Regions from separate parts of the Amycolatopsis sp. SID8362 genome, predicted to be linked through region 2. Evidence: predicted binding sites of a transcription regulator. Region 2 holds the regulator's gene; the other holds the start of a gene.
The links. The regulator HspR, encoded in region 2, represses chaperone genes until heat shock. The targets are predictions, from matches to a motif close to ANNTTGAGTNNNNNNNACTCAANNT.
Positions count from the first base shown of each region.

Region 1 (15,498 bases), on a different contig from region 2:
CGGCGACCTTCCGCGCGAGCAGCGTGCCGATGCCGGCGACCAGGTGCGCGGCCAGCACGACTTCGAACGGCGCGATGAAGAACCCGATGACGAGCGGGATCTCGGTGAAGGAGATGGTCCAGGAGATGCCGCTGCGGACGTCGACGTTGATGCCGAGCTGCTCGGCGAGCAGGAACGCGACCGCGAGCACCGGCCCGATCCACAGCAGCTTGCTGTCCCAGTGGAACGGCTGCCACGAGCCGACGGCGAACGCGGCGACGAGACCCAGGCTCAGCACGGCGAAGGTGTAGGCGCGGAACCGGCGTTCGTCCGTGCGGGCTTCGGCGGAGGCGGCGGGTTGCGGTGGTGTCCCGGAAGCGGCTCCCGGCCCGGGCTGCGCCTGCGCGACGGCGTCGCCGTGGGCGTTGGTGTCCGGCATCCGACCTTCCCTCCCGGCTTGTCCACCGGTGCTGATCCGTGACTTCGGGTGTGGACAAGGGCCATACCGTACCCCGTAGGGCGTACCCGTGTCCCTTTCGAGACAGTAGGAGATCACCCCAGGGTTAACAATGCCTCGAACGCGCTGACCTGCGTGGACCAAGGGGTGAAACATCGGGTGCCGCCCTTCGAGCGGTCCTCTGCCCACTCACGCCGCGATAGCGCTTGAATGTGCCCCATGCACAGCGATGCGATCGCCACCGAACACGCGGCACGGCTCGCGGCGGTGGACTCCCTGCTCCCCGGCTCGACCCCGTTCGAAGCGGCCGAAAACGCCGTGGTCCTGGAGGTGGCGACGGGTGACTCCGCCGCGTCCGGGCTGGCTTCCCGCGTCCAGGTCGACCGCGACGCCCCCAACGCGCCCTGGCGCGCGCTGACCGAGCACCGCCTCGACCTCCAGCTCGCCGGACCCCAGCCCGCCGGTGCGCTCGACGCCCTCCTCACTCGATGGGATGAACATCTGCGCGCGGTCGCCGAGCACGGCGACACCGAGACCGCCGCGATCGTCCCCCGCGCCAGCCGGGACGCCGCCGGCGCGCGCGAAATGCTGCACCACGGGTTCGCGCCGCTGCGGGTGGTCGCCGTCCGGCCGGCCCAGCGGATGATCCCGGCGGCCCCGCTCGGCACCCCGGGCGTCAAGATCCGCCGCGCCGAGCCCGGTGACCTCGAAACCGCGGTCGCGCTCGGCATGGAGCTGCACTCCTACGACGCCCAGTACGGCACGGTGAACTGGCGCACCGGCGTCGAGGACATCCTCGCCAAGGACCTGGCCGAGCAGCTGAACCGGCCGGAGCCGCCACTGTGGATCGCCGAGCTGTACGGCCGCCCGCTCGGCATGGTGAGCGTCCAGCACCCGGGCGAGACCGGCTGGATCAGCGACCGCGTCGCCGCGGCCCGCGTCGGGTACCTGTCGTGGCTGGCCGTCGCGGAGGCGGCGCGCTCGTCCGGCGTCGGCACCGCGCTGGCCACCCACGCCCACCACGTCCTGGACGAGGAGGGCGCCGACGTCGTCCTCCTGCACCACGCCGCGGCGAACCCGCTGTCGACGCCGTTCTGGTACGCGCAGGGGTACCGGCCGCTGTGGACGTACTGGCAGCGCCGCCCCGCCGTGCGCTGAACAAAAGGAGGATTACCGGCGGCGCGCGGTCCTTATAGGCTGGCGCCCGGAGAGTGAGGGGAGCCGGGAGTGAGCGACCAGCGGGATTCCGCGCCGAGAGCGCCCGAGGGCGTCGACACCGAGAAGCCGTCCGCGGCCCGGATCTACGACTGGTACCTGGGCGGTACCCAGAACTGGGCCGTGGACCGCGAGTTCGGCAGGCGCATGGAGCAGCAGTGGCCGCTGGTGCGGCCCGGCTCGAAGCAGAACCGCGAGTTCATGAACCGCGCGGTGCGGGCCGCCCTGCGGGCCGGGATCCGGCAGTTCATCGACCTCGGCTCCGGCGTCCCGACGGCCGGGAACGTGCACGAGGTCGTCGAGGCCGAGCTGCCCGAGGAGCACGACGCCAAGGTCGTCTACGTCGACTACGAGCCGGTCGCCGTGGCGCACGCGACGCTGATCCTCGAAGAGAGCGCGGCGACCGACTGGGCCGGCATCGTCCAGGCGGACATGCGGGACCCGAAGTCCGTCCTGCGCGCGGAGGAGACGAAGCGGCTCATCGACTTTTCGCAGCCGGTCTGCCTGATGATGATGGCGGTGCTGCACTTCGTCGGCCCGGACGACGACCCCGAGGGCATCCTCGCCGCGTACCGCGAAAAGCTCGCGCCCGGCAGCTGGCTGGCCATCTCGCAGATGAGCGAGGGCGACGGCAGCGGCGAGACGCTCGAAGGGCTGCGCTGGTTCGTCGAGCAGTACCGCAAGACCAGCAACCCGGTCTGGCTGCGCGACCGCGAAGAGATCGAGCCGCTGTTCGGTGACTGGCCGCTGCTCGAACCGGGCATCGTGCACCTGCCGGACTGGCGGCCCGACCGGAAGCTGAACGCGCTGGAGGCGGAGGCCCGCCCGTACGCCTGGTGCGGCATCGCGGCCCGGCCAGGCGGCTGACCTGCGGTTTCCCCGATCGCTGTGGGCGAACGCACCATCGGAAACAAACACACCCATCGGAGAGTTGAGCTAGGCAGACTCAACTAACCGAGGAGTGCACATGTCCGACACCCGCCTCCTGCCCGTGCTCCCGCTCGATGACGACGTCGTGCTGCCGGGCATGGTCGTCCCGCTCGACCTGAGCGACACCGAGACGCGGGCCGCGGTGGAGTCCGCCCAGGCCAACACCCCCTCCCAGGCGTCCTTCCCCGGCATCCGGTCGACCGGGACCGCCAAGGCAGAGGTCCTCATCGTCCCGCGCGTCCACGGCGAATACGCCGAGTTCGGCACGGTCGCCACGGTCGAGCGCATCGGCCGCGTGCCCGGTGGCAAGGCCGCCGTGCTGCTGCGCGGCACGTCCCGCGCGCTCGTCGGCCGGATCGCCGACGGCCCCGGCGCCGCCCGCTGGGTGCACGCCGAGGACGCCCCCGAAACCACGGACGACCAGACCGCGAAGCTCGCGGCCGAGTACAAGGCCGTCGTCATCTCGATCCTCCAGCAGCGCGGCGGCTGGCAGCTGATCGACGCCGTCCAGCAGGTCGAAGACGCCTCCGCGATCGCCGACCTGTCCGGCAACGCGCCGTACCTGTCCACCGAGCAGAAGCTCGAGCTGCTCGGCGCGCTGGACGTCACCGCGCGCCTGGAGAAGGCGCTCGAGTGGAGCAAGGAGCACCTGGCCGAGCTCGAGGTCACCGACACCATCCGCAAGGACGTCGCCGAGGGCATGGAGAAGCAGCAGAAGGAGTTCCTGCTGCGCCGCCAGCTCGAAGCGATCCGCAAGGAGCTCGGCGAGCTCGACGGAACCGCTCAGGACGACGATTACCGCGCCCGCGTCGAGGGCGCCGAGCTGCCCGACGCCGTCAAGAAGGCCGCGCTGGCCGAGGTCGACAAGCTGGACCGCACGTCCGAGCAGTCCCCCGAGGGCGGCTGGATCCGCACCTGGCTGGACACCGTCCTGGAGCTGCCCTGGAACGAGCGCACCGAGGACGTCTACGACATCGCGGCCGCGCGGGCCGTTTTGGACGCCGACCACGCCGGTCTCGACGACGTCAAGGAACGCATCATCGAGTACCTGGCCGTCCGGAAGCGCCGCGCGGAATCGGGCCTCGGCCCGGTCGGCGGGCGTCGTTCGGGCGCCGTGCTCGCCCTCGCGGGCCCTCCCGGGGTCGGCAAGACGTCGCTGGGCGAGTCCGTCGCGAAGGCCATGGGCCGCAAGTTCGTCCGCGTGGCGCTGGGCGGCATCCGCGACGAGGCGGAGATCCGCGGCCACCGCCGCACGTACGTCGGCGCGCTGCCCGGCCGGATCGTCCGCGCCATCAAGGAAGCCGGCTCGATGAACCCGGTCGTGCTGCTCGACGAGATCGACAAGGTCGGCGCCGACTACCGCGGCGACCCGACGGCGGCGCTGCTCGAAGTCCTGGACCCGGAGCAGAACCACACGTTCCGCGACCACTACCTCGAGGTCGAGCTGGACCTGTCCGACGTCGTGTTCCTGGCGACGGCCAACGCGCTCGAGACCATCCCCGGCCCGCTGCTGGACCGCATGGAGCTCGTCACGCTGGACGGCTACACCGAGCACGAGAAGGTGACGATCGCACGCGACCACCTGCTCCCCCGCGAGCTGGAGCGCGCCGGCCTGGGCGCCACGGACGTGGTGCTGACGGACGCCGCGTTCAGCCGGATCGCCGCCGAGTACACCCGCGAGGCGGGCGTGCGCGACGCGAACCGCACGATCGCGAAGGTGCTGCGGAAGGTCGCGACGAAGGTGGCGCTGGACGAGGTGTCGCTGCCGCTTTCGGTGGACGCTCCGGACCTTGAGACGTACCTGGGCCGCCCGCGGCACATCCCCGAGTCGTCGCTCCCGGCGTCGACGCAGCGCACGGCGACCCCGGGCGTGGCGACCGGCCTGGCGGTGACCGGCGCCGGCGGTGACGTCCTCTACATCGAGGCGTCGCTGGCCGACGAGGAGTCCGGCGCGTCCGGGCTGCAGCTGACCGGCCAGCTCGGCGACGTGATGAAGGAGTCGGCGCAGATCGCGCTGTCCTACCTGCGCTCGCACGGCGCGGAGCTGGAGCTGCCGGTGGGCGACCTCCGCAAGCGCGGCATCCACGTCCACGTCCCGGCGGGCGCGGTCCCGAAGGACGGCCCGTCGGCCGGCGTCACGATGACGACGGCACTGGCGTCGCTGCTGTCGGGCCGCGTGGTCCGCGCCGACGTCGCGATGACCGGCGAGGTGTCGCTGACCGGCAGGGTCCTCCCGATCGGCGGCGTCAAGCAGAAGCTGCTCGCCGCACACCGCGCGGGGATGAAGACGGTGATCATCCCGCAGCGCAACGAGCCGGACCTCGACGACGTCCCGGCCGAGGTGCTGGCCCAGCTGGACGTCCACGCGGTGGCGAACGTCCGCGAGGTCCTCGACCTCGCCCTGACCCCGGCGTCCACGCCGGTCCACCAGGCGGCGTAACCCCGAGCGCCGCCACCCGACGAACGGCCGGTTTCCCCTTCCCCCTGGGAAACCGGCCGTTCGCGTACGTTCGCCAGCCGGCGGGCGGCGATGTGTTCGTAAAACCAGCCATCATTGAACGATGGGGGCTAACGGCTCAGTGCCACAAAAAGGGCAGCGACGGAAACTGCGAAGCTCAGCCAGGACGCCAAAGGGAACACGAAGTCTTTCAGGACTTCCCAACGGGTTCGATCACGCATCGGATCCAGGAACAGCAGTTCACGATCGGTCGCGCCCGAGTCGCGAGCGGGTCGGTTCCGGAGGTCGCCGTGGTGCCGGCGAACCTCTGGCACCAGGTCTTCCCGGCCGGCGATCACCACGATCGCCACGTCGATCAGGAACCGGCACACGGCGCCGGCTTCCTCGTGCGTCGGCCGGTCGGACACCTCGATGTCCAGCACGGGACGAGCGAGGCGCGCTGCCCGGTCTGCCAGCGCGGGCGGCGACGCCCAGGTCCAGTGCTCGGTCTGCACCACCAGGAAGAGCGCTCGCGCCGCCGCTCCGGCGAGCTGGAGAACTCGAATCGGACGGCCCCGGCGTTCCCAGGCCGAGAGTGCGGCGCCCACGGACCGATAGAACCGGATCCGGCTGCGCACGTCGACACCTCGAACGAACCTGAGCCCATACCCGCCGATTCTGACCGCTTGATAGCCGACCACTGCGACCCCGCAGCAAAAGAAGACGGCCACGCCTGCCGCGATGAAAGGCAGATACCGGTTGTCGACAGGCTGCGCTGGCACCAACGGCGTGGCCTCGGCCGGCAGCATCGACCAATAGGTGATCAGGCCGACGACGACGAGAAACCCCAGGGCAGTCAGTGCTGCGATGCCGGCGAATTTCAGCCGCCGACGCCGTAACCACTCGATGTCGTCGAGGCGATCAACCGAACCCTGCCCGTCCCACGCGGAGAAGAATCTTAGCCGGCTTTCATACAACGTCCGCCCGATCTGGGGCCATTCCCCGAACAACCACCAACTGACGGAGTCGCCCAGAACTCGGCGTGCCAGCCTTGGAACGGGGAGAGTGGTCGAACTCGACTGGTTACTGATCGGCCGCGGCCCGGGCATCTATTCAGATTAGGACAAGTCCTGCAGTTCCGGCAGGGGCACGCCTTACAGCGTGCTTTCGGTACCGGCCCACGGATGGCCGCATCCGGCTGCACATCGCTGCGTCTGGCCGCACCACGCAAAGAAGCCCCGCGCCTGGCGTGTGCCAAGGTCACGGGGCTTCTTCACTGGGTGGCGGGTGAGGGATTCGAACCCCCGTAGGCGTAAGCCAACTGGTTTACAGCCAGTCCCCTTTGGCCACTCGGGTAACCCGCCAAGGCCGGGCGAACCGGCCGGGGAGAAGCTTACCGAACGGGTCCGGGCGGGGGTCAACCGGGATACCCGTCCCCCGGTGGGGGCTAGGCTGGGTGGCCCCTGACAAGCGAGTACGAGGTGTGAGGACACGTGGCGGATCCCTCTTTCGACGTCGTGAGCAAGGTCGACCGCCAGGAGGTGGACAACGCGCTCAACCAGGCGAGCAAGGAGCTCGGAACGCGCTTCGACTTCCGCGGCACGGGCACGACGATCAACTGGTCCGGCGAGGAGGCCATCGCGATCGAGTCCGAGACCGAGGAGCGCGCCCTGGCCGCGGTCGAGGTCTTCAAGGAGAAGCTGATCAAGCGCAACATCTCCCTGAAGGCGTTCGAAGCGGGCGAGCCGGCCCTCTCGGGCAAGATCTACAAGATCGGCGGCAAGATCCTCCAGGGCATCGCCTCGGACAAGGCGAAGCAGATCGCGAAGTTCATCCGCGACGAAGGTCCGAAGGGCGTCCAGGCCCAGATCCAGGGCGACCAGCTGCGGGTGTCGGGCAAGAAGAAGGACCAGCTGCAGGACGTGATCGCGTTGCTGAAGGGCAAGGACTTCGAGATCGCGCTGCAGTTCACGAACTACCGGTGATTCACCCTCGTTGACCTGCGGGTATCTGGTTTCAGGTGCCCGTGGGTACAACGTCGGTACAACCGAGCGCGGAGTCCACGAGCGTCCGCGTCTGGTCCACCGAGTCCGGCCAGTAGCCGACGTAGGTGTTGAGCGTCACCGTGGGCGCGGTGTGGGCCAGACGACATCTCGCCGACCTCCCGAAGGGCTATCACGCCGCGTCAAGGGGGCGTTTCGGAGCTCAGTCACCGACGCGCGAAGGTGCCCCTTCGACCCGACGTGATCGGGCTGCGCCAGGTCGACGAGATGCCGAGAGACCAGCCACTTACATCGAATCCGCCTAAAACGGAGGAATCCCCATACTATTTAGCAATGAATTGAGCTTTTTCGCGCCGTCAAGCGCCCCCGCTAAGTCCGCGTACGGAACTCCCTGCCCATGAGCAACACTATTCCGAACCGCGCGAATCGTGTTAATTGAGCGCGAATGACGTCGACTGAAACCGGCTATTGACTCCCTATCCCGCGAGGTAAGCTGACCGAGAACGCCACGTCGAGGGTTAACTCTCACATCGATCGTATCCCACTCGCGCAGAAGCTCTACAATCATGGAGTCCATCTCGCGGAGCATCTCCTGCTCTTCCGCGTCGTATGGATCACCTCTGTTTGCGTAGTCTTCAGCTGCAGAACCACGACGACCAGCCGCCTCTTCCTGATCGACTTCCTCTGCAACCTTTTTCGCATCACCAGGGGTATTGTAGAAGTTCTGAGTAAGGTTCTGCGCAGCAGTCAATGTCGCAACCTGATTCGCGAATCTTAACTCCAGGTCTATTTGACGCGTCTTCGTGGCGTCGATTTCCTTTTGCTGAACCTCAGTCTTCCGCTTTAGCGAAAACACATTCATGATGGTCAATTCCCCGAGTTCGGGAAATAGCAGCAGAACCGATGGAATCAGCAGAGGCAACAGGTCGGCAAGCGCCCACGGAGAGCAGGATACTGGCTTCGGCAAGCCCACAACAGTGACGTCCCGGCAGATCCTCAAAGGCGCATACCAGTAACTTGCCACCACAAGAGCAACCGACCCTGTCGCCAAAACGACAGCCAGGGTCCATCGAAAATACCTGAATATCACGGTCGCCCGAGAGGGAGCACCGGACGCCGGTGCCTCTTTTTCCTCCACGTTCGAATCAGGAGGAGGCTTGACCTCTTGCTCTCCGTGCTCGACCTTCGTGCTCTCTGGTGCCATGGATCCTAACCAATCTACATTGCAGAGCGTTACCGCCGAGCAAGCAACGGGTTTGATGAGCCGAGGATACCGGTACAAATCCGGTACAGATGCCACCGACCAGCGACAATCAACGACGACCATCAACGGACACAAACCCGCAGCTCAGAGCCCCGCACTACGCCGTTACCCCAGGCAGGACGCAGTTTACGAACTACCGCTGACGTCGCTGCGGGCACCCGGCTCCGGGTGCCGACTCAATAGGGCTGTGACTCCACTCACTCGCCGACGTGCCGGGTCAGCTCCTCGAGCGCGCGGTGCAGCGCCCACGCGTGGGTCGCCACCTTCTTCTTGACCCCAAAGTGCTCTGCCGGTCGACCGGGTTCGCGTCGCGTGCGCTTTTGACCATCGTGAACAACCGCTGCGCGCACTGAGCGAAATCCTCGTGCACCCGCGTGTCGTGGTAAACGGCCACAACTTCGCCTCCGCGCTCGTCCGGCTCCCCACTCAAGACGGTGTCAACGTCCAGCTCGCCTCGTACCCATCCACCTTCAGGAACCCCGGCCCCCGCACGTCCCGCTCCACCTGCACGTCCCCGATCTGGTTCAGCAGCAGGTCCCGGAACTCCCCCGCGTGGATGCACAGCGCGATGTTCCCCCGCGTCTTCGCCGCGAACCGCACCCGCGACACGCCCTCCGGCAGTCGCAGCACCGCTTCGCCCTTTCCCGAAGACTCCTGCCCCGGCGCCGTCATCGGGAGGCTGCGGTAGTCCGAAATCGTCGCCGTCCACGGCGCGTTCGCGTGGACCGTCACCCGCTTCGTCGGGCGGTCCTCGTACGTGTTCAGCCACGTCGTGCCCTTGTACGCGCCGATCGCGTTGACCAGGCCGTGCTCGCCGCCGTCGGAGTCGATGATCACGTTGGACGTGCACTTCGGGCAGTCGAACGTGAAGAACCCCATCTGGTCGGCGGGCCAGCTGGTCTCGAACTCGCCGCTGCCCTTGCCCGTGTGGGTCTCCGTCGGGACTTCGCGCGGCGCCGGGGGCGCGGTCGAGGTCGCGGTCGGCATCCGGACGGACGCGCCGGACGCGGTCTCGATCGTCCCGTAGCCGCTGCCGGGTGCGCACCCCGCCGCGAGTGCCAGCACGAGGACGCCGAACAGCCGAAATTTCATCATTCCCCCTCCGGTGATCTTTCGACCGACCCCACCTCCGCGTTACCGTCACGCGCCGCAACCGGTCACCCGATGGCGCGCAGCAAACCCCCCGAACGTGCGAATGGGCCGTGTGACTGTCCACGGTGGACCCGATCAGCGTGTTGTAATCGCGCGGTCACGCCGTGGAGAGGGTCAGGATGCGCCGGTTTCTCGTCTTCGTGCTGCCGCTGACGCTCATCGCGACGTTGCTCACGCCCGCGAGCGCGGCCGAGCGCAAGCAGCTCGTGCCCGGCTACGGTTCGTACGCGCGGCTCATCCGGCTCGACCACTCGATCATCGGCCGCGGGCGCATCATCGCCACGCTGACCAGCGAAGACGCCGGTGGCAAGTTCACGCCGGTGATGGAGAGCACGGACGAAGGCGAGTCGTTCCACAAGATCGGCGAGATCCACGACCCCGACGGGCGGTACGGCATGTGCTGCGGCACCGTCTACGAGCTCCCGCAGCGGGTCGGCAAGCTCCGCGCCGGCACGCTGCTGTGGGCCGCGTCCTACCGGCAGGACGCCGGGCCGCAGCGCCGCGTCGGGATCCGGATCTGGGCCAGCAAGGACGGCGGCCGCGCGTGGAGCTTCCTGTCCGAGGCCGCGCGGTCGCACAACATCGACGGCATCTGGGAGCCCGAGTTCACCGTCGACGCCGGCGGCACGCTCTGGCTGCACTACGCCGACGAGACGCAGGCGCCGAAGTACGCGCAGGTGCTCAACCGGGTCGCCTCGACCGACGGCGTGACCTGGGGCACCAAGCAGCTCACCATGGCGATCCCGCCCGACCGCGTCCGGCCCGGCATGCCGATCATCCGGCGGCTGCCCGACGGCCGGTACTACTTCGCCTACGAGATCTGCAACTACCGCGACCGCTACTGCGACCCGTACTTCAAGATCTCGGCCGACGGCGCCAACTGGGGCGACCCCGCCGACCCCGGCACCCGCGTCACCACCGCCAACGGCAACTACTTCCAGCACGCGCAGACGATCACGCTGTTCCCCGGCGGCCCGAACGGCGTGCGGATCGTCATGGTCGGGCAGATCTACACCAACGCCAAGGGCAAGCCGCAGCCGAACAACGGCCAGGTCCTGCTGGCGAACGACAACTTCGGGGCCGGTCACTGGTACGAACTGCCCGCTCCCGTGCACATCACCGGCATCTACAACAACTTCTGCCCCAACTACTCCTCGACGCTGCTGCCGGTCGACGACGGTAAGAACGTGCTGGAGATCGCCACTGAGTACAACCTGGGCTGCAAGGCCTACTTCGGCAAAGGACCGGCCTTCTAGCGCTTCTCGATCGGCCGCGCCGGCCCAGCCCGTAGGGTGGGGACGCAGTCGTGGCCGAAGAGAGGGAGGCAGTTCATGAAGGGCATCGTGCTGGCCGGAGGCAGCGGGACCCGCCTGCACCCGATCACCCAGGCGGTGTCGAAGCAGCTGCTGCCGGTCTACGACAAGCCGATGGTCTACTACCCGATCTCGGTGCTGATGCTGGCCGGGATCCGCGAGATCCTGATCATCTCCACCCCCACCGACCTGCCGATGTTCCGGCGGCTGCTGGGCAGCGGCGACCAGTTCGGCGTCTCGTTCTCCTACGCCGAGCAGCCCAGCCCCAACGGGCTCGCCGAGGCGTTCGTGATCGGCGCGGACTTCATCGGCGACGACGACGTGGCGCTGGTGCTCGGCGACAACATCTTCTACGGCCAGGGCTTCTCCAGCCGCCTCCAGCAGGCCGTGCGCGAGCTCGACGGCTGCGTCCTGTTCGGCTACCCGGTGAAGGACCCCGAGCGCTACGGCGTCGGCGAGGTCGGCCCGGACGGCAAGCTGCGCACGATCGAAGAAAAGCCCGAAAAGCCGCGCTCGAACAAGGCGATCACCGGGCTGTACTTCTACGAGAACGACGTCGTCGAAATCGCGCGCTCGCTGAAGCCGTCGCGGCGTGGCGAGCTGGAGATCACCGACGTCAACCTGACCTACCTGCGGCAGGACCGGGCCACGCTGGTCGAGCTCAGCCGCGGGTTCGCCTGGCTCGACACCGGCACGCACGACTCGCTGCTCGAAGCCGGCCAGTTCGTGCAGGTGCTGGAGCACCGCACCGGCGTGCGCATCGCGTGCCTGGAGGAGATCGCGCTGCGGATGGGCTTCATCGACGCCGACGAGTGCTACGCGCTGGGCGCGAAGCTGGCGAAGTCCGGCTACGGCGACTACGTCAAGGCGGTCGCGGTCGCGGCGGGGGCGTCGGCCTAGAAGCCGCCCGGCCCGCGGCGGGCCATTTCCTCGAGCCGCCGGATCCGGTCGGCGATCGGCGGGTGGGTCGAGAACAGCTTGCTCAGGCCCTCGCCGGGGCGGAACGGGTTCGCGATCATCAGGTGCGACTGCGACACCAGCTGCGGCTCGGCGACCAGTGGCCGCGCCCGCGTGCCCGCGTCGAGCTTCCGCAGCGCCGAGGCCAGGCCCAGCGGGTCGCCGGTGAGCTCGGCGCCGGACGCGTCGGCCTGGTACTCCCGCGACCGGCTCACGCCCATCCGGATCACCGCGGCCGCGATCGGCCCGACGAAGATCAACATGAGGCTGACCAGCGGACTGCCGTCGCGGTTGTTGCCGCCGAAGAACAGCGCGATGTTCGCGAGCACGCTGATCACGCTGGCCAACGCGCCGGCGACGCACGAGATCAGGATGTCGCGGTTGTAGACGTGGGACAGCTCGTGCCCGAGCACGGCCCGCAGCTCGCGCTCGTCGAGCAGGTCGAGGATGCCGGTGGTGCAGCACACGGCCGCGTGCCGCGGGCTGCGGCCGGTCGCGAACGCGTTCGGCGCGACCGTCGGGCTCAGGTAGAGCTGCGGCATCGGCTGGCGGGCGACCTGCGCCAGCTCGCGCACGATCCGGTACATCGCGGGCTGCTCGACCTCGGACACCGGCCGCGCCCGCATCGCGCGCAGCGCCAGCTTGTCCGAGTTGAAGTACGCGTAGGCGTTCATCCCCAGCGCGATGAGCAGGCCGATGACCAGGGCACCGCGGCCGAAGAGCCCGCTGATCGCGATGATGATCGCCGACAGCAGGCCGAGCAGCAACGCCGTCTTGAGTCCGTTCTGGTGCCCGTGCACGCGCGCTCGCCTCCGTCCGCTCTGGAAGTGGGTTACCCATCGGAAACAACGCGATCGGGCGACGCGAAGTTCCTTCGCGTGAGCATCGCGCGGGTTACGCTCGGAAGGCGAGTTGATCACGAGCGGAGGCGCCGATGCGAGGTCGCCCGATAGGCCGGAGGGCCCTGTTCGCCCTGGTCACAGCCGGTGCCGGCGCTCTGGTCCTGCCGGCGGCGGCGCGCGCGGAAGAGGTCCGCTCGATCGACGTCGGCGGCACGCCGACCGGGGTGGCGGTGAATCCGGTCACGGGGCTCGCCTACGTCGCCGATCCCGAGGCGGGGGTGGTGTCCGTCGTCGACCCGGGCAGCGCATCGGTGGTCGCGCTGGTCCACGTCGGCGGCGAGCCGGGCGACGTCGCCGTCGACCCGGAGGCCGGCCGGATCTACGTCGCGAACCCGCCGGCGGGCACCGTCGTGGTCCTGGACGGCCGCACGCACGACCTGGTGAGCGTGATCGGCGCCGGGACGGGCGCGGCCACGCTGGCGGTGGACGAGCAGGCCAACCGCGTCTACGCGGCGAGCGCCGCCACCGGCACGCTCGCCGTGCTCGACGGCGTCAGCTGCACGCTGGCGGCCCTCGTGCCGGGGCCGAAGCCGAGCCTCGCCGGGATCGCCGTCGACCCCGGCCGCAAGCTGGCCTACTGCGCCAGCACGGCGACCGATTCGGTCGAGGTGTTCTCGATCGACAGCGGCAAGTTCGTGGCCAGCGTGAAGGTCGGGGCGCGGCCGACGGCCGTCGCGGTGCACGCGGCGAGCGGCACGGTGTACGTCGCGAACTCCGGCATCCACCACATGTCCATTGTGGACGCGGCCACGCACACCGAGCGCAAGACCGTGTTGCTGCGCAGCGAATCCTCCGCGTTGGCCGTGCACCAGGGCACGAACACGGTGTACACCAACGGCGGCCAGAACGGCCTCAGCCGCGTCGACGGCGCCACCGGAACGCTGACCGGCGAGCTGTCGCTGGGCGTCAACCCCGGCGACGTCGCGGTCGACCAGCGCACGCGCGCGGTGTGGGTCACCGATCCCCTGAACGGCCGGGTTTCGGTCGTCGGCGATTTCTGAGCCCGCGGCTGGGGCAACTCCAGGTATACGGTCGGAAAGCATGAAACTCGGACTGCAGATCCCCGACTTCACCTGGCCGAACGGGGCGTCCGCGCTGGGCGCCGACCTGGCCGCCGTCGTCCGCACCGCCGACAACGCGGGCTTCGACTCCATCGCCGTGATGGACCACTTCTTCCAGATCGGCGGGGTCGGCCCCGTCGAGAACGACATGCTCGAGGCGTACACGACCCTCGGCTTCATCGCGGCGCACACCGAGCGCGCCAAGCTGCTGACCGTCGTCACCGGCGTCCTCTACCGCCACCCGGGCCTGCTGGCCAAGGCGATCACGACCCTGGACGTGCTGTCAGGCGGCCGCGCGATCCTCGGCATCGGCGCGGGCTGGAACGAGGACGAGTCCCGCGGCCTCGGCTTCCCGTTCCCGCCGGTCGCGGAGCGCTTCGAGCTGCTGGAGGAGAACCTCCAGTACGTGCTGGGGATGTGGGCGGACGGCGACGAGCCGTTCAAGAGCAAGCACTTCGACGCGACGCGGCTGCTGAACGTCCCGCAGGCCCTGTCCGACCCCCGTCCCCCGATCATGATCGGCGGCGGGGGCGAGAAGAAGACGCTGCGGCTGGTCGCGAAGTACGCCGACCAGTGCAACCTGTTCAACAGCCCGGAGCTGGAGCACAAGCTCGACGTCCTCAAGCAGCACTGCGAGAACGAGGGCCGCGACTACGACTCGATCACCAAGACCGTCTACCACATCCTCGACATCGGCGAGGACGGCTCGAAGTCCGGCGAGCTGCTGAAGGAGCTGGAGCGGCTGCACGGCCTGGGTATCGACGTGGCGCTCGGGATGGTCCCGCACGTCCACAACCCGGCGGTGCTGGAGAAGTTCGGCACCGACGTGATCCCGGCCGCGGAAAAGATCGGCTGAGCAATTTCCGTTCGGCAATTTGCCTGAGCCCTCTGCGCCATTCCGGCGCGGAGGGCTTCAGCCGTCTTTGGCGAAGACGCGGGTCAGCGCCGCGATGCCGATGCCGGCCACCGCGAGGACGATCCCGCTCACCGGCCACCCCACCAGCACGAGCACCGCGCCGGCGCCCGCGAACAGGACGAACTCCACCAGGAAGCGGGCCGGTTCCGGGAGGCGGCGGCGGGCACGCGGGGCGATGAACAGGCCCCAGAGCGCGGCGGCGACCAGCGGGAGCAGGACCGCGTCGACGATCGCCAGCGCCACCCCGGTGCCGAGCTGGGAGCCCGCCAGGGCGAGGCCGCCCAGCAGGGCCAGCTCGGTCAGGAAGCGGATCGTGAGCACCACGCCCGCGACCCCGCTCGGACGGGGTGTCGGCTCCGAAGTCATCCGGCCAGCCTAAGACCGGTCCACTGTGGACGTTACGGGTACGATCCGGCACGATGCGTGATCTTCACCACTATTAGGCCATTCAGGTTGCGGTTCCGAATCGGTCCACGAGCGGCTCCCGCGTCGCTGTAACGGCGATCCACCCCTGCTCGACGTGTTAAGCGCACATCGCGACCGCGAGCCAAGGAGCCTGGTAGATGACCACATGTCGACTCTGCGGTTCGACAAACACGGCCGGCGTCGTCGACCTCGGCGCGACTCCGCCGTGTGAGCGATTCCTGACCGCCGAACAGCTCGACGAGCCGGAGGCCACCTTCCCGCTCCACCTCAAGGTGTGCACCGACTGCTGGCTCGCCCAGATCCCCCCGCTGATCGACCCGGACGAAACCTTCACCGAGTACGCCTACTTCTCGTCCTTCTCGACGTCGTGGGTCGAGCACGCGAAGCGGTTCGTCGACGGCGCGGTCGAGCGGCTCGGGCTCGGCGAGAAGTCCTTCGTCGTCGAGGTCGCGAGCAACGACGGCTACCTGCTCAAGCACGTCGTCG
Region 1 covers NZ_JAAGNB010001316.1:19,928-35,425, reverse strand. The annotation lists partial or broken gene G3I65_RS40280 (diguanylate phosphodiesterase) at 1-418, opposite strand, end outside; gene G3I65_RS40275 (GNAT family N-acetyltransferase) at 656-1,594, shown strand; gene G3I65_RS40270 (SAM-dependent methyltransferase) at 1,664-2,518, shown strand; gene lon (endopeptidase La) at 2,619-5,021, shown strand; gene G3I65_RS40260 (hypothetical protein) at 5,150-6,127, opposite strand; tRNA gene G3I65_RS40255 (tRNA-Tyr) at 6,300-6,382, opposite strand; gene G3I65_RS40250 (YajQ family cyclic di-GMP-binding protein) at 6,512-7,003, shown strand; gene G3I65_RS40240 (hypothetical protein) at 7,323-8,225, opposite strand; gene G3I65_RS40235 (hypothetical protein) at 8,712-9,377, opposite strand; gene G3I65_RS40230 (sialidase family protein) at 9,557-10,693, shown strand; gene rfbA (glucose-1-phosphate thymidylyltransferase RfbA) at 10,769-11,650, shown strand; gene htpX (zinc metalloprotease HtpX) at 11,647-12,507, opposite strand; gene G3I65_RS40215 (YncE family protein) at 12,642-13,610, shown strand; gene G3I65_RS40210 (LLM class F420-dependent oxidoreductase) at 13,651-14,526, shown strand; gene G3I65_RS40205 (YrdB family protein) at 14,584-14,952, opposite strand; gene G3I65_RS40200 (class I SAM-dependent methyltransferase) at 15,150-15,498, shown strand, end outside.
Region 1: lon (endopeptidase La) is a predicted target of HspR. The motif match lies at 2,580-2,604, and genes of this name have one in related genera.

Region 2 (15,498 bases):
CGGCTTCGGCGCGGATGACGAGCGCCTCGCGCGAGCGCTGCGCCTCTTCGAGCACGCGCAGCTTCTTGATGTTCTCTTCCTGCTCGGCCACGGTCTTCTCGACGGCGATCCGCTCGCGGATCACCTCGGCGATCGACCGCTTCTCGCCTTCGAGCTCCTTGTCCTTCGCGATCCGGGACAGCTCGGTCTCGCGCTCGCGGCCGATCACCTCGAGCAGGCGGTCCTTCTCGATCCGCTCGGACTCGATGGCGATGACGCGCTCGCGGTTCTTGCCCGCGACCTCGATCTCGCGCTGCTGGTTCTGCTGCTGGATGCCGAGCTGCTCGTCCGTGCGCAGCTGCGCGGCCTGCGCCTTGAGCCGCTCCTCGGCCTGCACCTTGGCGATCTCGGCTTCTTCGCGCGCCCGCGTGGTCTCGACCTCGCGGCGCTGCTTGATCTCCGCGTCGGACTGGCGCCGCTCCAGTTCGAGGATCGCCTCGCGCGCGTCCACGTCCTGGCGGGTGATCTCCTTCTCCTCGTTGCGGCGGAACTCGTTGGTGCGCACGTGCTCGATCGCCGTCAGCTCGGTGATCTTGCGGATGCCCTGCGCGTCGAGGATGTTCGCCGCGTCGAGCGACGCCATCGGGGTCTGCTCGAGGTAGTCGATCGCGGCGTCTTCGAGGCTGTAGCCGTTCAGGTCGGTGCCGATGACGCGGATGATCTGGTCGCGGAACTCGTTGCGCTGGGTGTAGAGGTCGACGAAGTCGAGCTGCTTGCCGACGGTCTTCAGCGCCTCGGAGAACTTGGCGTTGAACAGTTCCTGCAGCGTCGACTGGTCGCTCGCGCGCTCGGTGCCGATCGCCTGCGCGACCTTCACCACGTCCTCGACGGTCTTGTTGACGCGCACGAAGAACGAAATCCGGATGTCGGCGCGGATGTTGTCGCGGCAGATCAGGCCTTCCTGGCCGGTGCGGGCGATGTCGATCGTCTTCACCGAGATGTCCATGACCTCGGACTTGTGCAGCACGGGCAGCACGATGGCGCCGGTGAAGGTGACGTCGACCTTGCGCACCTTGGAGATGATCAGCGCCTTGCCCTGCGGCACCTTGCGGAACAGCCGGCTCACGACGAACAACAGCACCAGAACGATCAGAACGACGACGGCGATCACCACGCCGGCCCCCAAGCCGATGGCATCCATTCCAGCTCAGTCCTTTTCTGCTTCGAGTTCCAGCGGGCTGACCCAGAAGAACTCGCCCTCGGAGTCGTATTCGTAGATGACCACGCGGCTGCCCGCGTGGAGGTTGCCCGCTCCGGCCAACCGGACCTGGACGATCGCCGACGAGCCGTCGGCGGCGGTGACTTCGGCCTGGCCGAAGTCGTGCGTCACGGTCGACGTGCGGACGACGCAGGGCCGTCCGACGAAGTCCGCCCGCGTCGGCTCGGCCGCGCCGGAGAAGAGCCGGCGCAACGGCACCACGAGCACCCGGGTGGCGAGCGCGCCGAGGACCAGGGCGACCAGCAGGACGGCGACCCCGAGGAGCACCCGCACCGGCGTGGCCGGGTGGACGGCCTCGAGCACCACCGTGCCGGCGAGGCTGAGGAACCAGCTGAACGTGGTGAGCAGCGAGAGGGAGATGGCGAGCGGAACGCCGCCGAACCCGGCGAACAACCCGTCGTCGAAGAGGTGGCCGTGGTCGAGGTCGATGGCGCCGAGCAGGGCCAGCAGCCAGTAGCCGACCACCACGACCAGCAGGAAGCTGAAGAGCACGGCCGGAAAACCCGTTGCCGCGGCGACGAACCCGCTCATCGACGTCGGTTCCTTCCCCCTGGGAGGCTTCGGCGCCGCAAGCCTCGGAGCAGGACTGTAACCCGGCCTGAACAGGGCTTTCGACTACGAATCGGTCACGGCGGACGGTTGTCGCGTTGGGTGGTGCCATGACCGCAGTGTGTCATCGGCCACCGACAAAAAACGGCCCGGCGCCGGTCAGGCCGGTGCCGGGCCGCGGAAACGCTCAGCCCTTGTTCTCGTACACCGGCGTGAGGACGGCGCGCGCCAGAGTGTGCCCGAACATGTTGAAGCCGAGGAACGCCGGCGTCGCGTCCTCCGGCACCTCGAGCTTGTCGACGTCCAGCGCGTGCACCGCGAAGAAGTACCGGTGCGGGCCGTGCCCGGGCGGCGGCGCGGCGCCGAGGAACTGCTTGACCCCGCCGTCGCCCTTCAGCGTCACCGCGCCTTCGGGGAGGCCCGAGCCGTCGCCGGCGCCGGACGCCAGCTCCGTCACCGACGCCGGGACGTTGAACACGGCCCAGTGCCAGAAGCCGCTGCCGGTCGGGGCGTCCGGGTCGTAGCAGGTGATCGCGAAGCTCTTCGTCTCCGCCGGGAAGCCCTCCCACGACAGCTGCGGCGACCGGTCCTCGCCGCCGGCGCCGAAGATGCCGGACAAGTGGGGCGTGGCCAGGGTTTCGCCGTCGGCGACGTCGGTGCTGCGGAGGGTGAACGACGGCACGTCGGGCAGGGATTCGTACGGGCCGGGTGCTTGCGGCATGGATCCTCCTGATCACGGAACTGGAGACTTGCGCCAGGTTAGGCCCCCGGCACCGCCCCCGCGTGTCAGGGACGGATCTCAGGGTTCTTCGGGGGGTTACCCCCATGTACTCGGTCCCACCCCGGCCATAACGTTCTCGATGCAGAGGAAACAACACTGAGGGGACCACGACCATGGCGCGCCCGCTATTGGCTCTGGGTGGCATCGTCCTGATCGGCGTAGGGCTGGCGACCGCGTTCGGCTGGGGCTGGGGATCGGACTTCGAGAACAGCAAGACGCTGTCGGAGACGATTCGCAGCGTGAAGCTGGAAGGCGACTCGGGTTCGGTGAAGATCCGCACCGGCTCGGGGCCGTCGACCGTGCACCAGTCCGTGAACTACCACTGGCGGGGCAAGCCGGGCGACACGTTCTACCGCGTCGACGGCGACCAGCTCGTGCTCACCGACTGCGGGAACAACTGCTCGGTCGACTTCGAGGTCGTCGTGCCGGAAGGGGTGCCGGTCAGCGGCAGGCTGGACTCCGGCGGGCTGGACGTCCGCGGGGTGGCCAGTGTGGACGTTCAGGCCGACTCCGGGCACGCCAAGGTCGAAGACGTGCCGGGCCTGGTGAAGCTGCGGCTGGAAAGCGGCGGCATCGACCTGGAGAACGTCGGCGAGGTCCAGGTGCACGCCAGTTCCGGCAGCATCGAGGGCAAGGGCGTGCGCGGCCCGGTCGACGTGACGTCCGAGAGCGGCAGCGTCGAGTTTTCGCTGGAGCAGGCCAACAACGTGAAGGTGAAGGCCGACAGCGGGAGCGTCGACGTGACCGTGCCGGGCGGGCCCTACCGCGTTGTCGGTGGCAGCGACAGCGGGCACCGCGACATCGGCGTCCCGGCCGACGGGTCCGCGGCGCACACGCTCGACCTCACGACCGACAGCGGCAGCGTCACGGTCCGCGCGGCCTGACTTTTTCCTTACTACGGGGGATTTTCCGATGGGCAAGATCGAACGGCGCGTGCTGGCTGCCGCGCTGCTGGGCGCGGTCGCGATGTTCGGCGTCGTCGGCTTCGCGCGGGGTGAGTCCGCGGCGACGCCGGCGCAGGGGGTGCCGGTCGCCGTGGATTCCCACTATCGAGTGACTTCCTGGGTGGGTACGCCCGCGGAAGTCGTTGTGCGGCAAGGGAACTCCGATTTCTACTTCTCCTCCTGGACCACCCGGCGCTCCTGATCCTGTCGGGGGTCGCTGTTAGGAATGGGGTGCGCCGAAGGACGGCGTGCAGGGGGAGGAAACGCATCATGGATCTGCGCCGGATTTCGGCGGCCGTCGCGGTGGTCGTGCTCATGGCGGTGGTGCCGGCCGTCGCCGAAGCTTCTTCGCTGTCGTGGAGACCTTGTGCCACGCAGCAGGAGCCGACGGCGGAATGCGCGTCGGTCGACGTGCCGATCGACCGCGCACAACCGGAACTGGGGTCGGCGCGGCTGGCGCTGACCCGGTTGCCCGCGCTCGACCGGGCGCACCGCATTGGCTCGCTGCTGGTGAACCCGGGCGGGCCGGGTGGCTCGGGGGTCGGGTTCGTGCAGTTCGGCGGGCTGGCCTCGCCGGATCTCGCCCGGCTGCGGCAGCGGTTCGACGTCGTGGGCTTCGACCCGCGCGGGGACTGGTTCAGCACGCCGCGCATCGCGTGCGGTCCGTCGTTGTGGGATCCGGCGCTGAACCGGTTCCCCGCGTCCCGGCCGGAGTTCGAGGCGCTGGTGGCGCACAACCGCGAGGCGGGCGAGGATTGCCTGGCCCGCACCGGTCCGCTGCTGGCGAACGCGGACACGCGGAGCGCGGCCGAAGACATCGAGGCGATCCGCGTCGCGCTGGGCGAGCCGAAGATCTCGTGGCTGGGCCTGTCGTACGGCACGGAGCTGGGCGCGGTCTACGCGTCGGCGCACCCCGGCCGGGTGCGCACGATGGTTTTGGACGGCGCGGTCGACCACGGCCGGCCGCTGCGGCAGGCGATCCTCGAGGAGGCCGCGGGGACCGAGGACGCGCTGGTCCGGTTCGCGGACTGGTGCCGCGGCTCGGCCGGGTGCGCGTTGCACGGCCGGGACGTCCTCCGGTTCTACGACGACGTCGTTGGCCGGGCGGCGCGTGGCGCGATCTGGTCGAGCGACCTGGGGCGCCACGCGACGGCCGACGAGGTCTCGGCGGGGGTCTACAACCACCTCTACCTCCGGGACGAGTGGCCCGCGCTGGGCAAGGCGCTGGCCGCGGCGGGCGGGGAGTTCCCGGACGCTCGCGGGCTGACCGAGCGCAACCAGTTCCAGTCCCCGATCTACGCGGCCTACCGGGCGATCGGCTGCCACGACTTCCCGTCGCCGTTCACCGGGCCGGTGGACATGGGCGCGACGGCCGGGGTGCTTCGCGCGGTGGCGCCGCACAGCTGGCGGTACTCCGAGTACTGGGACTTCACGAGCGGCTGCACCGGCTGGCCGATCCCGGCGAAGAACCCACCGTGGCCGCACCCAGTCCACGGCGCCCCGCCGATCCTGGTGGTCGGCGGCGCCCACGACCCGGCGACCCCGCTGTCCTGGGCCCGCGGCCTGGCGGCGAGCATCGACGGTTCGGCGCTGCTCACCCGCCTCGACGACGGCCACACGGGCCTGTTCAACTCGGCCTGCGCCCGGGCGGCCGAGGTGGACTACCTGGTGAGCGGGCTCACACCGGGTTCTCGCCGACTCTGCCGCTGAACCCGGGAACAAGAACCGGGGCGGCCTCGTTAGGCTGAGTACGAAGGTTGAGCGCAGTCGACTCAAGTCCGGCTTGACGAGGCACGCGAAGACCAGACTAAACTTGCCAGGGACCCGCTCAAGGCGGGGACGAACGTGCAGGTCACGAACATAGCAGGCTTACACAGGAGGAAAGCACCATGGCGCGAGCGGTCGGCATCGACCTCGGCACGACCAACTCGGTCGTCGCCGTCCTTGAGGGCGGCGAGCCGACGGTCATCGCCAACTCGGAAGGCTCCCGGACCACCCCCTCGATCGTCGCCTTCGCCAAGAACGGCGAAGTGCTGACCGGTCAGCCGGCGAAGAACCAGGCCGTGACGAACGTCGACCGGACGATCCGGTCCGTGAAGCGGCACATCGGCACCGACTGGAAGACCGAGATCGACGGGAAGAACTACACGTCGCAGGAGATCAGCGCCCGGGTGCTGATGAAGCTCAAGCGCGACGCCGAGGCGTACCTTGGCGAGACCATCACCGACGCGGTGATCACCGTCCCGGCGTACTTCGAGGACGCGCAGCGGCAGGCCACCAAGGAGGCCGGGCAGATCGCCGGCCTGAACGTGCTCCGCATCGTCAACGAGCCGACCGCCGCCGCGCTGGCGTACGGCCTGGACAAGGGCGAGAAGGAACAGACCATCCTGGTCTTCGACCTCGGTGGCGGCACGTTCGACGTCTCGCTGCTGGAGATCGGCGAGGGCGTCGTCGAGGTCCGCGCGACCTCCGGTGACAACCACCTCGGTGGTGACGACTGGGACGAGCGCATCGTCAAGTGGCTGGTCGACAAGTTCAAGGCCACGAACGGCATCGACCTGACCAAGGACAAGATGGCGCTGCAGCGCATCCGCGAGGCGGCGGAGAAGGCGAAGATCGAGCTGTCCAGCTCGAACTCGGCCAGCATCAACCTGCCGTACATCACCGTGGACGCGGACAAGAACCCGCTGTTCCTCGACGAGACGCTGTCCCGCGCCGAGTTCCAGAAGATCACCTCGGACCTGCTCGAGCGCACCCGCAACCCGTTCAACAACGTCATCCGGGACGCGGGCATCGCCGTCGGCGACATCGACCACGTCGTGCTCGTCGGTGGTTCCACCCGCATGCCGGCGGTGTCCGAGCTGGTCAAGGAGCTGACCGGCGGCCGCGAGCCGAACAAGGGCGTGAACCCGGACGAGGTCGTCGCGGTCGGCGCGGCGCTGCAGGCCGGTGTGCTCAAGGGTGAGGTCAAGGACGTCCTGCTGCTGGACGTGACCCCGCTGTCGCTGGGCATCGAGACCAAGGGTGGCGTGTTCACCAAGCTCATCGAGCGCAACACCACGATCCCGACCAAGCGCTCGGAGATCTTCTCCACCGCGGACGACAACCAGCCGTCGGTGCAGATCCAGGTGTTCCAGGGTGAGCGCGAGATCGCCGCGCACAACAAGAAGCTCGGCATGTTCGAGCTGACCGGTCTCCCGCCCGCCCCGCGTGGCGTGCCGCAGATCGAGGTCACCTTCGACATCGACGCGAACGGCATCGTGCACGTCCTCGCCAAGGACCTCGGCACGAACAAGGAGCAGTCGATGACGATCACCGGTGGCTCCGCGCTGCCGAAGGACGACATCGAGCGCATGGTCAAGGACGCCGAGGCGCACGCCGAGGAGGACAAGACCCGTCGCGAAGAGGCCGAGACCCGCAACCAGGCCGAGACGCTGGTCTACCAGACCGAGAAGTTCCTCAAGGACAACGACGACAAGCTGCCCGAGGAGCTCAAGGGCAAGGTCAAGTCCGCGATCGACGAGGCCAACGAAGCCCTGAAGGGCACGGACTCGACCAAGATCCGCGAGGCGATCGAGAAGCTGAACACCGCTTCGCAGGAGCTGGGCACCGCGCTGTACGCCAACGCGAACGCCGGTGCGCCGGGCGCCGAAGGTGCCGCGGGGGCGGCCGGGGACGCCGGTGCAGCCGGCGGCCAGGCCAAGGCCGATGACGTGGTGGACGCCGAGATCGTCGAAGAGGACGAGAAGAAGTGACCCATAGCTACGACGAATCCGAGAACCAGGGCCGAGGCCCCGAGGAGCCGGTGGTCGTGCGGGATCGGCGTCGGGTGGACCCCCAGACCGGGCAGGTCCGCCCGCCCGGTCCGGCCCACGCCGCGCCGGAGCCGGAAGAGGAGCCCGTGGAGCACGCGGGCCCCTCGCTCGGCGAGTCCATTGTGGACGAATCGGTGTCCGTGGTCTCCGACGTGGAGAAGGAGCTGGCCGAGCGCACCGCCGACCTCCAGCGCCTGCAGGCGGAGTACGCCAACTACCGCAAGCGGGTCGAGCGCGACCGCGAGGCGGTCGTCCTCGGCGCGAAGGCGTCCGTGGTGAACGACCTGCTGCCGCTGCTCGACGACCTCGAGCGGGCCGAGCAGCACGGTGACCTCACCGGGGCGTTCAAGTCGGTCGGCGACAAGCTGATCGGCGGGCTGCAGCGCGCGGGCCTGGAGTCGTTCGGCGCCGAGGGCGAAGCCTTCGACCCGAGCGTGCACGAGGCCGTGCAGCACAACACCTCGCCGGACGTGGCGGGCCCGACGGTCACCGTGGTCATGCGCCGCGGTTACCGCTTCGGGGACCGCGTACTGCGGGCGGCGCTGGTCGGCGTGACCGACCACGAGCCCGGCGCGGCCCCGGTGGACCCGCCCGTCGGTGGCGAGCTGCCACTCGGCGGCGGAGTCGATGAACAGCAGCAGTAGCGGTATCCGGTTCAAGTGGGAGGAGGAGACGCCCGATGAGCGCACGGGAATGGATCGGTAAGGACTTCTACCGTGAGCTGGGCGTCTCTTCCGACGCCACCTCGGACGAGATCAAGAAGGCCTACCGGAAGCTGGCCAAGGAGAACCACCCCGACGCGAACGCCGGCAACGCGGACGCGGAGCAGAAGTTCAAGGCGGTCTCCGAGGCCTACGGCGTGCTCTCCGACGCGAGCAAGCGCAAGGAGTACGACGAAGCGCGGCGGCTCTTCGGCGGCGGGGGCGGGTTCAACTTCCCCGGCGGCGGTGGCACCGGCAGCTTCGACGTCGGCGACATCTTCGGCCAGGCCGGCGCCAGCCAGCAGGGCGGCTTCGGCGGGCTCGGGGACATCCTCGGCGGGCTGTTCGGCCGTGGCCGCGCTTCGGCGGGTGCGACGGCGAACCGGCCGCAGCGCGGTGCCGACGTCGAGACGGACGTCCGGATCGACTTCACCGAGGCGGTCAAGGGCGCGACCCTGCCGCTGCGGCTGTCGAGCCCGGCGACCTGCTCGACGTGCGGTGGCAACGGCGCGAAGCCGGGCACGTCGCCGCGGACCTGCCCGACCTGTTCAGGGTCGGGGCTGGTCAGCCGCAGCCAGGGTGCCTTCGCGTTCTCGGAGCCGTGCCGCGACTGCCGCGGCCGCGGGACGATCATCGACGACCCGTGCCCCGAGTGCGGCGGCGAAGGCGTCAGCACGCGGACTCGCACGCTGACCGTCCGGATCCCGCCGGGCGTCGACGACGACCAGCGGATCCGGCTGGCCGGTCAGGGCGAGCCGGGCCGGGGTGGCGCGCAGGCGGGCGACCTGTACGTCCGGGTGCACGTGGCCCCGCACGCGCTGTTCGGGCGCAAGGCGCTCGACCTGACGATCACCGTGCCGGTGGACTTCACGGAACTGGCGCTGGGCACCACGATCACGGTGCCGACGCTCGAAGGCAAAGTCTCGCTCAAGGTGCCGCCGGGCACGGCGAGCGGACGGGTGCTGCGCGTGCGCGGCAAGGGCATCGCCAAGCGGGACGGTTCGCAAGGTGATCTGCTCGTCACCCTCCAGGCGGCGATTCCCGCCAAACTGGACGACAAGGCGCGCGAAGCTCTGCAGGCGTACGCCGAAGCGATGGCCGGGCACGACCCCCGGCCCGAGATCACTGAGCTGCTCGAAGGCAGGTGAGTGGGATGTTCGGCGGGATCCCCCAGGAAGGCGACGAAGAGACCCCGGTGTTCGTCATCTCGGTGGCGGCACAGCTCGCCGGGATGCACGCGCAGACGTTGCGCACCTACGACCGGCAGGGCCTGGTCTCGCCGGGCCGCACCTCCGGCGGCGGGCGGCGCTACTCGATGCGGGACATCGCGCTGCTGCGCGAAGTCCAGCGCCTGTCGCAGGAGGACGGCGTCAACCTGGCCGGCATCAAGCGCATCATCGAGCTGGAGAACCAGGTCGACGCGCTGCGGGCCCGGATCACCGAGCTGACCGAAGAACTGGCCGCGGCGTACGTCGCGGGCGAACAGGCCGCGGCGGCGGCGCACGCGTCCTACCGCCGGGACCTGGTACCGCTCAACCAGCAGACGGCGATGGTGGTCTGGCGGCCCAAGCGCCGTTGAACACATGACGCGAGAAGGCCTCCCCGGGCGACCGGGGAGGCCTTCTCGCGTCAGAGCTCCAGCCGTGGCCAGGCCGCCAGGTCCGCCAGCATGCGGCGGTCGTGCGTCGCGACGACCACCGCGGCCGGGGTCGTCAGCAAGGCCTCGGTCAGCTCCTCGACGAGCGTCGCCGACAGGTGGTTGGTCGGCTCGTCGAAGACGAGCACGTCCGGCCGTCCGGCCACCCGCAGTGCGAGGTCCAGCCGGCGTCGCTGCCCCTGCGACATCCGCCCGACCGGGGTGCGCAGTGCTTCGGCGTCCAGGAGACCCATCGCCGAAAACGGGACGCCGGCCCGTTCGTAGAGCCGGCGAGCCGTCAGATCCTCCGGCCAGGCCGGGACTTCCTGGCCGATCAACGCCACGCGCGCGCCGGCCAGGTGCCGCACCGAGCCGGTCGTCGGCGGGAGCGAACCCGCGATGGCCGACAGCAGCGTCGACTTGCCGGCGCCGTTGCCTCCGGTGACGAGCAGCCGGGCGCCGTGGTCGAGGGTCAGCGTAACCGGGCCGTCGAGGCGGCCGTCGACGCTGACGTCCGCCACCCGGACCAAGGCCGCCCCGTTGGGAGCGCCGAGATCGGGCCACCGCAACGACAACGGCGGTTCGGGCACGGTGACGCGGTGGGCTTCCAGCGCGGCCCGTTCCCGGTTCAGCGCCTGGACGACGCCGGGCGCGCGGGTCTGGCGCTGGTGCCGTCCGGTGCCCTTGTCCGGGCGCCAGCCGGTGCTGAGCCGGTCGCGGGCCTGCGCCACCGCGGCGGTCAGCTGCCGGCGTGTGTCCTGCTGTTCCTCGTGCTCCTGCACCCACCGCTCGCGATCGCGGCGGCGCCCGTCCTGCCAGGCGTCGTAGCCGCCGGCGTACCGGCGCGGGCGGCCGTCCTGGCTGGGGTCGAGGTCCAGGAACTCGGTCGCGACGTCCGCCAGCAGCGCCCGGTCGTGGCTGACCAGCGCGACCCCGCCGTCGTGCCCGCGCAGGCGGGCGGTGAGGAACGCCAGTCCGGCGGCGTCGAGGTGGTTGCCGGGCTCGTCGTAGCGCTCTTCGGCGCCTTCGGCCGACCGCGCGAGGTCTTCGGTGGCGACGTCGAGCGCGCGCAGGGCGGCGTGGACGTCCCGCAACGCCTCGGTGGTCAGCGTCCCGACGGTCTCACCGGACCGGAACGGCAGCGCCTGCCGCGCGAGCCCGACGGTGCCGGTCCGGTGGACGGCACCGTGGTCAGGCGCGCGAAGGCCGGCGAGGACGTGCAGCAGCGTGGTCTTGCCACGCCCGTTCTCGCCGACGATCGCCAGCCGCGACCGGGCGGAAACGGTGACGCTGACGTCGTGCAGCACCCGGCGTGAACCCAGGGTGACGCCGACGTTTTCCGCGCGCAGGTGGGCAGGCGAAGGAAAACAGGGGAAGACAAAGGTGGCTCCGCGGCTCAGGAGGGAGCCGGGCAGCACGGAAGCGGCCGCCCGGCGAGGACCGGAACGGCGGGCAGAAAAAAGGGGGTGCGCCGCCGTCAGCGGCGGGTCCGCAATGGGGGCCGGACGCGGCCAAGTGAATAACCGGCGCAACCGCGAGCAGCCCCTCCCGGCTGCCCGCGGTTCCGCGCCGCGGGTCAGGTCTTGAAGTTCAGCAGTTGCTTCACCTCGGCCGTCCGCGACTCGATCACCCGGCGGGCGAGGTCGCGGACCTCGGGGTGCACGCCGCCGGAAGTTCCGTTCTCCGTCTGGGCCAGCTCCACCGCGCCTTGCTGCTGGCCCGTCAGCACGTCGAGGAACTTGCGGGTGAACTCGGGGTCCGGGGCCGACTTCAGGGCGCCCACCAGGTCCGGGGACGTCATCTTCATGCCGCCGTGGCCGGCGTGGGCCCCGGCGGCCATCGACTCCGGCTCGTTCCACGCCCGGAGCCAGCCCTTCATCTGGTCGACCTCGGTCCGCTGCGTCACCTCGATCGCCGCCGAGAGCTCCTTCAGCGACGCCGGAACCGGCCGGTTCGCGGCCAGGCGGACGATCTCGATGCCCTGCTCGTTCTGGGGGATCAGCATCTGCAGGAACATCACGTCGGCCGCGTTGTGCGATGGGGTGGCCGGCGTCGCGCCGCTGCCGCATCCGGTCAGCAGCAGCGCGACGACGGCCAAGACCAGTCTCACTGGCGTTGCCAGAGGGCCGGGGTGTTCGGCGGTTCCCAGCCCGCGATCGCCGTGTGCGACTGGAGGCAGCGGTAGCTCACGCCGTTGTAGGTCACGACGTCGCCCGCCTGGTACGCCGTGCCCGCCGACCAGGTGCCGGTCGACGGCGGGGTCGTCGTCGGGGGCGGGGTCGTGGTGGGCGGCGGAGTCGTGGTCGGGGGCGGCGTGGTGGTGGGCGGCGGCGTGGTGCCCCCGCCGCCGACCTGCAGGTCGACGCAGCTGTAGAACGCGTTGGCCGTGTCCGCGATGTTCCAGATGGCCAGCACCTTGATCCGGCCCGAGTACCCGGCCAGGTTCACCGTGTGCGACAGCGTCGGCGGCGGCTGCTGGTTGTTGCCGCTGAAGACCGCGACGCGCGTGTTGCCGACGTAGTACTCGTAGTTCGTCGTCGAGTGGCGGGCGGTGAACACCCAGTTGAACGTCACCGTGCTGCCGACGGACTTCGCGGGCCACGCCTTCGATTCGTCGTTGAGCTGCGCGAACTGGGACAGCCCGCCGTTGCAGCTGCGCAGCCCCTTCGGGCCTTCGACGCTCTGCGGCTCGTAGATGATCTCGCCGCAGTTCGGGACCTTCCCGGCCGCGCAGTTGGCCTGGCGGCTGGGCGGGTCGGACACGTAACCGTGCGCGCTCGCGGTGGCGGCGGGGAGGACCACGACCAGCACCGGTGCGAGCAGTGCACCGGCCGCGGCCGCGAAGAGCTTTCGTTTCCAGGTCATTTCGGCTCCTCGAGGGGGAACAGCTCTGTTCCGGAGGGAGGACGAACGAGCACATCCGGGGAAGATGTGGTCTAGACCATAAGTCGATTCGGGCACAACGGTCAACGAACTACCGCCGTTCGACGATTTCGCTCCTCCGCTCGGCTCAGTGCGAAGGTCGGGACGGCTGCTGCAGGTGTTCGCCGAAGAAAGACGTCACTCGGCGCCACGCGTCTTCCGACGCTTCGTGGTGGTAGGTGAACCCGACGACCTTGAGCAGCAGGTTCAGCGGCAGCGCGACGTCGACCTTGTTCGCGAACCCGTGGCTCGCGTCCGGGTACTCCTTGACGTCGTGCGGGATCTCGCGCTCGGTCAGTGCCGTCTCGAGCTTCGCCGCCGCGCCGCGCAGCCCGAAGTCCTTCTTGCCGAAGCTGGCGACGACCGGGCAGGCGTCGTCGAGCACCGACAGGTTCTTCGGGAGCTGGCCGTAGTAGGGCGCCGACGCCTCGAACCCGCGCGACGCCGCGACGAGGGCGAAGCCGCCGCCCATGCAGAAGCCGGCGATGCCGATCCGGCCCGTGCAGTCCGGGCGGGCGGCGAGCAGTGCGCGGGACGCCTCGATGTCGTCGAAGCTGCGCCCCTGGTTGGCGAACATGTCCGAGAACACCCGGCGCACGCAGCGGCGCATGCCCCCGCGCGAGTACATGTCCGGGCTGAGCGCCAAGTATCCCTCGGCGGCGAAGCGGTCGGTGATGTTCTTCGTGTCCTGGCTCAGCCCGAACGCGTCGTGGATGAGCACCACGCCGGGGTGCGGCCCGTCGCCGGCGGGCTCCGCCAGGTAGCCGCCGATGGTGCCGTCCGAAACCGGAATCGTCGTCTCCATATAGGCGACGATAGCGCGTTCAATCGAGGGTGAACGGATCGTACGAAATCCGCTCCAGGTCGATGCCCTTGGCGAGCAGCTGGGCGATGGTGGACTGGATCATCGGCGGCGACCCGGAAACGAGGACGTCGTGGTTCTTCCACGAGCCCCGCTGGGTCACCGCGTGCGCGAGCGTGCCGCGGTCGCCGCCGGCCAGCGCGCCTTCTTCGGTGACCGGGGTGACCGTCAGCCATTCGGACGTCGCGGCCAGCCGGCGCAGATCGTTCAAAGCGTACAAATCCTCCGGTCTTCGGCCGCCGAAGAACAGGTGCACCGGTGGGTTCCGCTTCCACCGGGAAAGGTCGTCGAGGATCGCGAGCAACGGCGTGATCCCGGTGCCGCCGCCGATCAGCAGCAGCCCTCGCTTGGTGGTGGTCGGCCGCACGTCGAGCGCGCCCATCGACGGGCCGAGGCGCCAGACGTCGCCCGGTCTCGTGTGGCTGACGATGCTGCCGCTGACCCAGCCGCCGGGCACCGCGCGCACGTGGAACGTCAGCCTGCCGTCGCCGCGCGGCGCGTTCGCCGGCGACAGGTACCGCCAGAACCGCGGCCGCTGCGGCACTTCCACGCTGACGTACCCGCCGGCGCGGTACGGCAGGAGCCCCTCGGTGCGCACCTTCACCAGCGCGACGTCGCGGGCGAGTTTCCGGTGCTCCAGCACGGTCGCCGACCACGCCGCCGGCCCGGTCTCCGCCTGGGCCGCCTCGCGCATGGTCTTGGCGATGAGCCCGTACGCCGCGGTCCACGCCGCTTCGACGTCGGGCGTCCACTTCTCCTTGAGGAACCGCTTGAGCGCCGCGATCAGCGCGAGCCCGACGGCGTCGTAGTGGCGGGAGACGACGGCGAACTTGCGGTGGTCGCGGCCCAGCTGCCCGAGGAAGGTGACCAGCTCGTCGGGTCGGTCGACCATCTGCACGACGTACACGAGCGCGCGCAGCAGCCTGCTCCGCTGGGTCGTCATCGTCACCGGGAACAGATCGCGGCAATCGGGCGCGATCACGAACAACACGCCGTAGAAGTATTGCGCCAGTTCATCGGCTCTCGGCTCGACGGCCGCAAAACTTTCACGAATCAATCGAGCGAGTTCGCGACCTTCCACGGCCGAAACGGGAAGTGCCTCGGGCGCCGTGGAGATCTTCACGGATTCAGCATTCATCGGGAACGGTAATCTCCAGTCGTGCACAGGTAAAAGCGCCGTCCATGCGGCGTCGCTGTCGCGGTACCGCCCCCGAGGGTTCCCGACTCTAGGCGTATTCCCGTGCAGATGCGCGTGATTCCGCGCGGTCCCGCTCGAACGGACCAATTTGGCCACAAGCGGTCAACTCGATCTGGCGGTGCGTGAAAACGAATCAGTCGATCGTGAACGGGTCGTATTGGATCTGGTCCAGCGCGCTGCCCGCCACGAGCATGCGCGACACCGTCGCGCGGATCATCGACGGCGAGCCGGACACGAGGATGTCGTGGCCGGGCCAGGCGCCGTAGCGCGTGATGGCCTCGGCCAGCGTCCCCTGCTCGAACCCGGGGACGTCGCCACCGCGCTCGACCACCGGCGTGACGGTGAGCCACGGGTTGGTGGCCGCGAGCGCGCGCAGTTCTTCGAGGTCGTAGAGGTCCTCGCGGGCCGGGCCGCCGTAGAAGAGGTGTGTCTTCGGGTTCTCGCCCCACAGCGCGAGGTGGTCGAGGATCGCGCGCAGCGGCGCGATGCCGGTCCCGCCGGCGACCATCAGCACGCCCCGTGACGCTTCGCGGTCGACCGTCAGCCTGCCGAGTGGCGGGCCGAGCCGCCAGACGTCGCCGGGCTGGGTGTGGCTGACGATGGCGCGCGAGACCCAGCCGCCGTCGACCGCGCGGACGTGGAACTCGATGCCGCCGTCCTCACGCGGCGCGTTCGCCGGGGAGAGGTAGCGCCACAGCCGCGGCCGCTGCGGCACTTCGACGCTCATGTACTGGCCGGGGTGGTAGGGCACCGGCTGCTCGGGCAGCAGCCGGACGAGGGCGAGGTCCCAGGTCAGCCGCCGGTGCTCGACCACGGTGGCCTGCCACGACGG
Region 2 covers NZ_JAAGNB010001362.1:1,554-17,051, reverse strand. The annotation lists gene G3I65_RS41520 (flotillin family protein) at 1-1,180, opposite strand, end outside; gene G3I65_RS41515 (hypothetical protein) at 1,187-1,789, opposite strand; gene G3I65_RS41510 (YbhB/YbcL family Raf kinase inhibitor-like protein) at 1,995-2,528, opposite strand; gene G3I65_RS41505 (DUF4097 family beta strand repeat-containing protein) at 2,702-3,472, shown strand; gene G3I65_RS41500 (hypothetical protein) at 3,501-3,734, shown strand; gene G3I65_RS41495 (alpha/beta hydrolase) at 3,803-5,242, shown strand; gene dnaK (molecular chaperone DnaK) at 5,422-7,287, shown strand; gene grpE (nucleotide exchange factor GrpE) at 7,284-7,991, shown strand; gene dnaJ (molecular chaperone DnaJ) at 8,027-9,196, shown strand; gene G3I65_RS41475 (heat shock protein transcriptional repressor HspR) at 9,202-9,627, shown strand; gene G3I65_RS41470 (ATP-binding cassette domain-containing protein) at 9,678-11,084, opposite strand; gene G3I65_RS41465 (DUF305 domain-containing protein) at 11,261-11,794, opposite strand; gene G3I65_RS41460 (lytic polysaccharide monooxygenase) at 11,791-12,549, opposite strand; gene G3I65_RS41455 (dienelactone hydrolase family protein) at 12,695-13,411, opposite strand; gene G3I65_RS41450 (globin domain-containing protein) at 13,431-14,606, opposite strand; gene G3I65_RS41445 (globin domain-containing protein) at 14,800-15,498, opposite strand, start outside.